DNA from 3 places in the Gottfriedia sp. NPDC057948 genome. Region 1 is predicted to be linked to each of the others. Evidence: riboswitches for the same ligand, from Rfam matches in the RefSeq annotation. Region 1 holds a riboswitch; each other region holds the start of a gene.
The links. Region 1 has a riboswitch for lysine ahead of ACFVRR_RS12940 (aspartate kinase). Riboswitches for the same ligand answer to the same signal wherever they lie in the genome.
Positions count from the first base shown of each region.

Region 2: another riboswitch for lysine. It lies ahead of ACFVRR_RS09585 (amino acid permease); the one in region 1 lies ahead of ACFVRR_RS12940 (aspartate kinase).
Region 3: another riboswitch for lysine. It lies ahead of lysA (diaminopimelate decarboxylase); the one in region 1 lies ahead of ACFVRR_RS12940 (aspartate kinase).

Region 1 is NZ_JBHVPN010000007.1:67,390-70,610, reverse strand. Features, by position in the region: gene uvrC (excinuclease ABC subunit UvrC) at 1-1,423, shown strand, start outside; lysine riboswitch at 1,498-1,673, shown strand; gene ACFVRR_RS12940 (aspartate kinase) at 1,780-3,021, shown strand.
Region 2 is NZ_JBHVPN010000004.1:218,726-221,946, reverse strand. Features, by position in the region: gene ACFVRR_RS09590 (MBL fold metallo-hydrolase) at 1-147, opposite strand, end outside; gene ACFVRR_RS09585 (amino acid permease) at 455-1,924, opposite strand; lysine riboswitch at 2,124-2,301, opposite strand; gene pdxK (pyridoxine/pyridoxal/pyridoxamine kinase) at 2,503-3,221, shown strand, end outside.
Region 3 is NZ_JBHVPN010000022.1:25,086-28,306, reverse strand. Features, by position in the region: gene ACFVRR_RS21790 (VC0807 family protein) at 1-362, shown strand, start outside; gene ACFVRR_RS21785 (cation diffusion facilitator family transporter) at 430-1,368, opposite strand; lysine riboswitch at 1,676-1,849, shown strand; gene lysA (diaminopimelate decarboxylase) at 1,985-3,221, shown strand, end outside.

The DNA.
Region 1 (3,221 bases):
AAAAAAAGATAGAGGGAAATATTTTGGACCATTCCCTAATGCTACAGCCGCTAGTGAAACAAAAAAATTATTAGATCGTTTATATCCGTTACGAAAATGTTCTTCATTACCAGATAAAGTTTGTTTATATTATCATATTGGTCAGTGTCTTGCGCCTTGTGTAAAAGAAGTAACTGATCAACAAAATCAGGAAATAGTTAATGAAATTGCCCGTTTTCTAAACGGTGGGGAAGACCAAATACGAAAAGAATTAGAGGCAAAAATGCTTGCTGCATCTGAACAATTAGATTTCGAGCGCGCGAAAGAGTATCGAGACCAAATTGTATCTATTGAAGCGACTATGGAAAAGCAGAAAATGATGAGTAGTGATTTAGTTGATCGAGATGTATTTGGATATGCGGTTGATAAGGGATGGATGTGTGTTCAAGTTTTCTTTGTTCGAAGAGGAAAATTAATTGAAAGAGATGTATCATATTTTCCAATTTACGATGAACCAGAAGAAGAATTTCTATCGTTTATTGGGCAATTTTATGAAAAACCACACAATATAAAACCAAAAGAAATTTTTGTACCAGATAAAGTTGATACGGAAATTTTAAAAGGTTTACTAAAAATTCCTGTATTCCAACCAAAAAGAGGCCAAAAAAAGGAACTCGTAGTATTAGCAAATAAAAATGCCAAAATTGGACTCGGTGAGAAATTTAAATTAATTGAGCGAGATGAAGAAAGAACAGTTAAAGCAATAGAAAAACTAGGGGATATTTTAAATATTGAAACTCCGTATCGAATTGAAGCATTCGATAATTCAAATATTCAAGGAACAAATCCTGTTTCAGCTATGGTTGTCTTTATAGACGGAAAACCTTCAAAAAAAGATTACCGCAAATATAAAATCAAAACTGTCGTAGGACCTGATGATTACGATTCAATGCGTGAGGTAGTTCGTAGAAGATATTCGAGAGCATTAAAAGAGAATTTACCTTTACCAAACTTAATAATTGTGGATGGTGGGAAAGGACATCTAGCTGCAGTTGAAGATGTACTCCAAAATGAGTTAGGCCTATACATCCCAACAGCTGGACTTGTTAAAGATGAAAAGCACCGCACTTCAGAGTTATTAATAGGACAGCCACCTCAAATTGTCCAACTTGGTAGACAAAGCCAAGAATTCTTTTTATTACAAAGAATTCAAGACGAGGTACACAGATTTGCGATTGAATTCTATCGTCAGCTTCATAGTAAATCAATGGTTCAATCTGCTTTAGATGGCATAGCAGGTGTTGGTGGAACAAGAAAGAAAGCTCTTCTTAAACATTTTGGATCAGTCAAAAAAATAAAAGAGGCATCAATCGATGAGTTAATAGCAGCTAAAATGCCAAAAAATGTTGCAGAAGAAATTTATCAGCATTTCCATAAAGAGTAACATAGTTGCCAAAATTTTTATCTTGACACTATTTTCAAAATAATTTATATTTTAGTTAAAATTAAATGATTTTCTCTCGTAATAGAGGTGCAAAACTTAAAAGTATGCTGTCATAGACGTGTGGCGTTGTGATGGACAGTTGAAAGGAAGTTTTGCCGAAATAAAATGAATCCACAATTCATTTTGTTGGGACTGCATTTAAGAAATGTAGTACTGTCGCATAATAATTATGCGGGGAGCTATTGAAGAGATGTTGATGAATTGTCTATTTTATTTTATTTGTAAATTAGGCGCGTGAACATTGCTTCACGCGCTTTTTTGTATTCTTTTTTAAGTAAAAAGTGAGGATGAGAAAAATGGGAATTATTGTTCAGAAATTCGGTGGTACTTCAGTAGGCTCAATTGAACGAATTCAGCATGTTGCTGAAACAGTAACCAAATCATATAAAGAAGGAAACCAAGTAGTTACAGTTGTTTCTGCAATGGGACATCATACAGACGAACTAGTTAGTTTAGCAGCTCAAATTAGTCCGCAAAACAGTAAACGTGAATTAGATATGTTACTTACTACAGGGGAACAAGTTTCGATTTCGTTACTAGCAATGGCGATTCAAGCTAAAGGTTTTAAAGCTATTTCACTAACTGGTTGGCAAGCTGGAATTCAAACTGAATCTGTCCATGGAAATGCGCGTATTGAAACAATTCATACAGATCGAATTCAACAATTACTTGATGAAGGGTATATTGTAATTGTTGCTGGTTTCCAAGGTTTAAGTGACAACAATGAAATTACGACATTAGGTCGTGGTGGTTCAGATACAACAGCTGTTGCATTGGCAGCTGCTTTAAATGCAGAACGTTGTGACATTTATACGGACGTATTAGGTGTTTATACTACGGATCCAAGAGTTGAACCAAATGCTTCTAAACTAAGCCATGTCTCTTATGATGAAATGCTAGAGCTTGCAGCTTTAGGAGCAGCGGTTTTACATCCAAGAGCAGTAGAATTCGCAAAAAATTATAATTTAATTATTCAAGTTCGTTCAAGTCAACATGATGAAATCGGTACATTTATTGGGGAGGAAACACAAATGGAACAACAATCAGTCGTAAGAGGAATCGCATTCGAATCTAATGTAACAAGGATGACTTTAAATGGTTTAAATAACCATGTAGATTTATTACCTAAAATCTTTACTTTATTAGCAAGTGAAGGTATTGATGTTGACATTATCATCCAAAGCGTAACATCAGATAACTTAGTAAATCTTTCATTCTCGATCAAATCTGAAAATATGATGGAAGCAATAGCGGTTCTAGAATCAAAGAAAGAATTTTTAGGTTACCGCTCATTTGATTTTGAAAGTGAACTTGCTAAAGTATCAATTGTAGGTAGTGGAATGGTTTCAAATCCAGGTGTTGCTGCAAAAATGTTTAAATTTTTAGCTGAAAGTGAAATCCCTGTAAAAATGGTAAGTACTTCTGAAATTAAAGTATCAACAGTTGTACCAAAATCAAAATTACAAGAAGCAGTTCACGCTCTTCATAAAGGATATGAATTAGATCGTATTAATGAAGAAGTAGTAGTGGAAAACTAAATAGTAAAATAAACCCTTTTAGGCGTTCAAATTCTTATATATAGGCTTTGAAATATTGATTTTATCAATATTCATCACGTTCAGATATACAGAGCCGTATAGTATAGTGATAGCGTTTAAAAGGGTTTTTTAATCGTTAAGCGAATAAATTATATAAAGATTCTGTAATTTTAAAATAAGTAAGGCGAACGGCTAAATGG
Region 2 (3,221 bases), on a different contig from region 1:
TGCTTCAATAATTTTAGTCGCACTAAAGGATAGTGCTGTATCAATTAACGTAAGTTCGTTTTCTTCTTCAACTAAAAAACAATTTACAGGAAAGAAATTGGGTAAAAAGCTCAACTCATAAAGATAATTATTTTTCGTAATCTTCATTTTATACCCTCCTAATAATAAAAACTAATACCTTTAGTTTTATAATACTAAAGGTATTAGTTTTTGTGAACAAAAATTCCAAATTTACATAAAAATCGGTTAAAACAACTAAAAAACCCTTCCATCTAAGATGAAAGGGCTTCAGACTGCCCGAAAACGCTCGCTTTCTTCGTTGCTTCGCCTGCCTGCGCGGTGCTCATTACCGTCTAGGGTAACTCCGCTCCTCACCAGGCTTCGCGCCTCGAAAGACAAGAGCTCGCAATCAGTCTGAAAATCAAATTTTTAGTACTTTTTCTACATGTTGATATTATTTTCTAGATAAATCCATCTCTTTATAAGAAACAACTTTCGTTTTGTGTTTAAATTTATAACCTAACCAAACAATTAAAAATACAGGAATTCCAATGTATGAAACAAGTACACCTTGCCAATCAATTGCCTTACCAGTGAAAGCTTGCCAGTTTTGAGCTAGTACAATAAATAAACAAGCTAAGAATGCTAAGATTGGACCTAGTGGGAACCATTTTGCGCGATAAGGTAAATCTTTTAAATCCTTTCCTTGAGCAACATAAGCCTTACGGAAACGGTAATGAGAAATCGCAATACCTAACCAAGCAAGGAAACCTGATAAGCCTGATAAATTTAATAACCAAGTATACACTTGACCTTCACCGAAAAATGAAGATAAACAAGCAAGTGAACCAACTGCAAGTGTTATATATAAAGCATTTGTAGGAACACCATTTTTATTTACTTTTGTTAAGAATTTAGGAGCTTTTCCTTCAATTGCTAAAGTATATAACATACGAGTAGATGCGTATGTTCCACTATTACCTGCCGATAAAACTGATGTTAAAATAACTGCATTCATTACAGAAGCCGCAAATGCAACACCTAATTTTTCAAATACTAAAGTAAATGGACTAACAGCCACATCGTTTTTCATTAGACCAGGATCTGTATAAGGAATTAATAAACCAATTACGATAATAGCGAATACATAAAATAAAAGGATGCGCCAGAAAATTTGACGGATAGCTTTTGGAACATTTTTTTCTGGATGTTCTGTCTCACCTGCTGCAACACCGATTAGCTCTGTACCTTGGAATGAGAAACCTGCAACAATAAAGATTGATAAAACACCTAAAAATCCATTATGAAACGGAGCATCTCCAGCAGTAAAGTTTTTGAAACCTGCATGATGTCCACTGATAATGCCAAAAATCATTGCAATACCAACAACTAAAAAGACAACTACAGTTACAACTTTAATTAATGAAAACCAAAACTCTGATTCACCATAGCCTTTAACTGAAAGTAAATTTAAACCTAATATAATCACTAAAAAGATTCCGCTCCATAATACTGCTGGAGAATGAGGGAACCAATATTTCATCAGCATTGCTGAAGCTAATAATTCAAAAGCTAAAGTGATTGCCCAGTTATACCAATAATTCCAACCCATAGCAAAACCAAATGCTGGATCAACATAGCGAGATCCATAAGTACTAAATGAACCCGAAACTGGCAAATAAGTCGCCATTTCACCTAAACTAGTCATTAAGAAATAAACCATAATACCAATTAGTCCGTAAGCTAAAACAGCTCCGCCAGGACCAGCTTGACTAATTGAAGTTCCACTAGCTAAAAACAATCCTGTCCCAATTGAACCACCAATTGAAATCATCGTTAAATGTCTTGCTTTAAGGCCCCTTTTTAAAGAACCATCGTGAGTATTCGATACTACTTTATCATTCTTAGGGTTTGTTAGTCCCATCTTATTGCCTCCTCTTGATTCTTGCAATCTTATCTTTACGCGAGAATATGGGACGGTATAAAGTGTTGTATGATGTGTATTTTACTCAGTATTTTCGTCATTATGTAAAGAATGGAAAATCTGGTAAAATACAAAAAAACACGTGAAGCAATGTTCACGTGTTTAAGACTCAATTATATGTGTCAAACAACATCAACATCTCTTCAATAGCCCTCCACAAGAAATCTTGTGACAGTCCTATGCTTATTCAGCAATAGGCCCAGTAATAAATTTAAATGGTAAATTTATTACTTCGGCAGTTTCACCTTTTATTACTTTTCACAGGTACCATAAACCTCAAAGTAACGACTAATCAAAACTGCGCCTCTATCCAAACGAGATAAAGATCATATTAAATTAATTTTTATAAACTCAATATACAATCTATTAATCTAGTTTGTCAATAGAATTTTCGACAAAAACAGACTTTACCTAAGAGATGTATCTCTTGATTTTCGCCTCAGGATACTCATGTCTTGTACCTAACACTTATGTTTTTGTATAATAATTCTATATACTTCAAAGGAGGAAATTTTCACATGACAATTTATAAAGCATTAACACTTGCGGGATCTGATAGTAGTGGTGGAGCTGGATTACAAGCTGATATTAAAACGTTTCAGGAACGTAATGTTTATGGCATGAGTGCAATTACAACTTTAGTAGCGATGGATCCTCATAATCATTGGCATCATCAAGTATTTCCAATTGATATAGATACAATTGCAGCACAATTAGAAACAATCATTGTTGGCGTTGGAATTCAAGCAATGAAAACAGGTATGCTTGGTTCAACTGAAATAATTGAGCTAGCAGCAAAAACAATAAAAAAACATAATATTGATCGAGTTGTTGTCGATCCAGTTATGATTTGTAAAGGAAATGACGAGGCTCTTCACCCAGAGACAAATGATGCATTAAGAGAAATTTTAGTACCTCTTTCAACAGTTGTAACACCAAATTTATTTGAGGCAGCTCAATTAGCTAAAATGGCTCCAATCTGCACTGTTGAACAAATGGAAGAAGCAGCACGCAAAATCCATGAATTAGGTGCTAAATATGTTTTAGTTAAAGGTGGAAGCAAAATTCAGCATGAAAATGCAATAGATGTATTATTTGATGGAGAAAAAATCGAACATCTAGAATCTGATAGAATCGAAACTACATATACTCACGGTGCGGGTTGTACTTATTCGGCTGCGATTTGTGCAGAGCTTGCTAAAGGAGCAGAACCAAGAGAAGCAATCTACACTGCAAA
Region 3 (3,221 bases), on a different contig from region 1:
TATTTTTAGTTTTATTGGCTTTGAAAAAGCCATTACCATATTATTTTATGATTGATATTGCTGCAATACAGGGACAAGATCGTGAAGAAAGTAAAAAATTATATAAACATCCTTCACTATTCAAAGTGTTCCAGTACTTGTTTGTCGCATGGATTATTAAAGATATCGTATTTGCTGTTGCACAATGGTGGATGGTTGATACGTATGGATTAAAAGCATATTACTCACGTACAATTATCTTTACAATTGGTGGATATGTTTTTGGCATAATTATGGCGATCGGCTATGCAATGGTTACGATGAGAGCTCAAAAATTAAAAGGAGACGATTCAGAGCAACCCTCCGATGAAATTATTATTTAGTAAATGTCCTAAAAATAGAATGAACCCCACAAGTTATAAAATCCTTGTGGGGTTTTCTAATGTCCATTTATCCTTTTAATGAATTTCCTACTCCTTGCAATTCCTGCTCTTCTCTAGATGCTGTATTTACGAAATCAAGTTTTTGTATTCTTTCATTTTCTGGTTCGACATGTATTAATACTTTTGGATCAACTAAAACCTTTTTTATTTCTTCTTCTATTTTGTCACATAGTATATGGGCTTCTTCAATGCTCATGTGAGATGGCAATACTAAATGGAAATCTATATGCTCCTCAGCACCAGAACGTCTCGTGCGTAAGTCATGGTATTCGATAAATTGGGATTTAAAAGAATATAATACATTTTCGATTTGTTTTAATTCATCTATCGAAAGCCCAGTATCAAGTAGGGGGGTAAACGACTTACGTCCAAGTTCGATTGATTCTTTCATTATATAAATTGCGATTCCAATTCCAATCAATGCATCGAGAAATTCCCAACCAGTAAGACTGACTAAAATTAAACTTATTGCAACTCCGAGTGATGAATAAACGTCTGTTAATAAATGCAAAGCGTTTGATTGCATTGCAACTGAATGAGTATCATTTCCTACTTTTTGAACGATTTTTCCTACTCTCCAATTGATTAACGCTCCAATAAACATGACGACTACACCGATAATTGGCATCTTAATTGGGGTAGGATGAAGTAGCTTTTCAACAGATTCAATGATAATCCAAATACCAGCTACAAATATTAAGATGGTTTCGACTGTACCTGAAATGTTTTCAAACTTACCATGACCATAAGGATGTTCCTTATCAGGTGGTCTGTTTGAAATCCTTACAGAGAAAAAGGCAATGACTGAAGCAACTAAGTCCAACAAAGAATGAATTGCTTCAGAGATAATTGCTACGGAACCAGTAAAAATCCCGACAATTAATTTTAATAAAACGATGAATGAGTTACTACATATTGAGAGTACAGCTATTTTGCTTGAACGCAATCTATTCACCCCTGTCCAATTTTTTCTACTTAAGTTAAGAGTTTTGTAATAAGGCAACAAAAAAGAAAAACCACTAACAGTTTGTTAGTGGTTTGTTTTTTTTAGATTTAATTTATATTTTTTGAAATGATTTTTCATTTTTGAATCACCTTTTCTCTCGCATAAAACATATTCTATATTATAGATATTATTTTGAAAAGGAAAAGCTGTGTGTATGAAGTGAATATAAATCGACAATATTATTCAAAAATGGTTTGACATCTATTTTTAGACTGTGTTATACATAGACTAATATAAAAAATAACAGTCTATTCGTAGAGGTTGCATTGTATATGAGTATCATTTTAGAGAACTGTGGGTTCTATGACGAAATGAGAAAGGATCCTATGCCGAAGAAATAAATTGCCACACATTTTATTTCTGGGACTACATTTAATAAATGTAGTACTGTCACATGTGTTTGTGAAGAGCTATTGAAGAGATGTGATTGGCTAAGTCCTTTTTTAAAAAGCGATAGGCACATGAACATATCCTTCATGTGTCTTTTTTAATACACTAATACATTGAAGGAAGCTTCTTAGAATGATCTTACATTTGATTTGAAGGGAGAATACGAATGTATTTACATGGTAATAGTCGAATTAATAATGAAGGACATTTAGAAATCGGAGGTTGTGATACTGTAGATTTAGTAAAAAATTACGGTACCCCTCTATACATTTATGACGAAGCATTAATTGAATCAAAATGTAGGGAATTCCATGAAGCTTTAAGAGAAACGGGAATGAAATATCAGGTTGCTTACGCGAGTAAAGCGTTTCTATGTGTTGAACAAGCCCGCTTAATAGAAAGAGAAGGTCTATGTCTAGATGTTGTTTCTGGTGGAGAGTTATATACAGCATTGCAAGCAGGTTATCCAGCTGAGAAAATTCACTTTCACGGAAACAACAAAACAATTGAAGAAATTGAAGAAGCTTTAAATGCAAAAATAGGTTGTTTTGTAGTCGATAATTTCTTTGAGCTAGAAGTATTACAGGCTTTAGCTGAACAACGTAATGAAGAAGTATCAATCTTATTACGTGTTACGCCAGGTGTTGAAGCACATACACATGAATATGTAATGACTGGTCAAGAAGACTCTAAATTTGGATTCGATATTATGTCTGGTCAAGCTAATGAAGCAGTGGAAGTTTCTTTAAAATCAACTAACCTAAAATTATTAGGAGTACATTCACATATAGGATCTCAAATTTTCGAACCAGATGGATTTGTTCATGCAATCAATGTATTAATGAGCTTTTTAAATGGACTTAAAAATGATTTAGGTTTTACAGCTGAAATATTAAATGTAGGTGGAGGCTTTGGTATTCGTTATACTTCGGAAGATGAGCCTTTAGCTGTTGCTAAACATATAGAAAAAATTACTACTATTATTAAACAACAATGTGAAGAGCTAGACTACAAATTACCAGAATTATGGTTAGAGCCTGGACGTAGTATTGTTGGTGAAGCTGGAACAACACTTTATACGATTGGTTCAACAAAAACTCTTCCTTCAATTCGTAAATATGTATCTGTTGATGGGGGAATGACTGATAATATTCGTCCTGCACTATACGGATCAAAATACGAAGCGATGCTTGCAAATCGAGCAAATGATGAGAATAAAGAAGTTGTATCGATTGCTGGTAAATGCTGCGAGAGTGGCGACATGCTAATTTGGGATTGTAACTTACCTGTTGTACAAAACAATGATGTATTAGCTGTATCTTGCACTGGAGCTTATGGCTATTCAATGGCTAATAATTATAACCGTATCCGTCGCCCAGCAGTAGTATTTGTTAAAGAGGGTG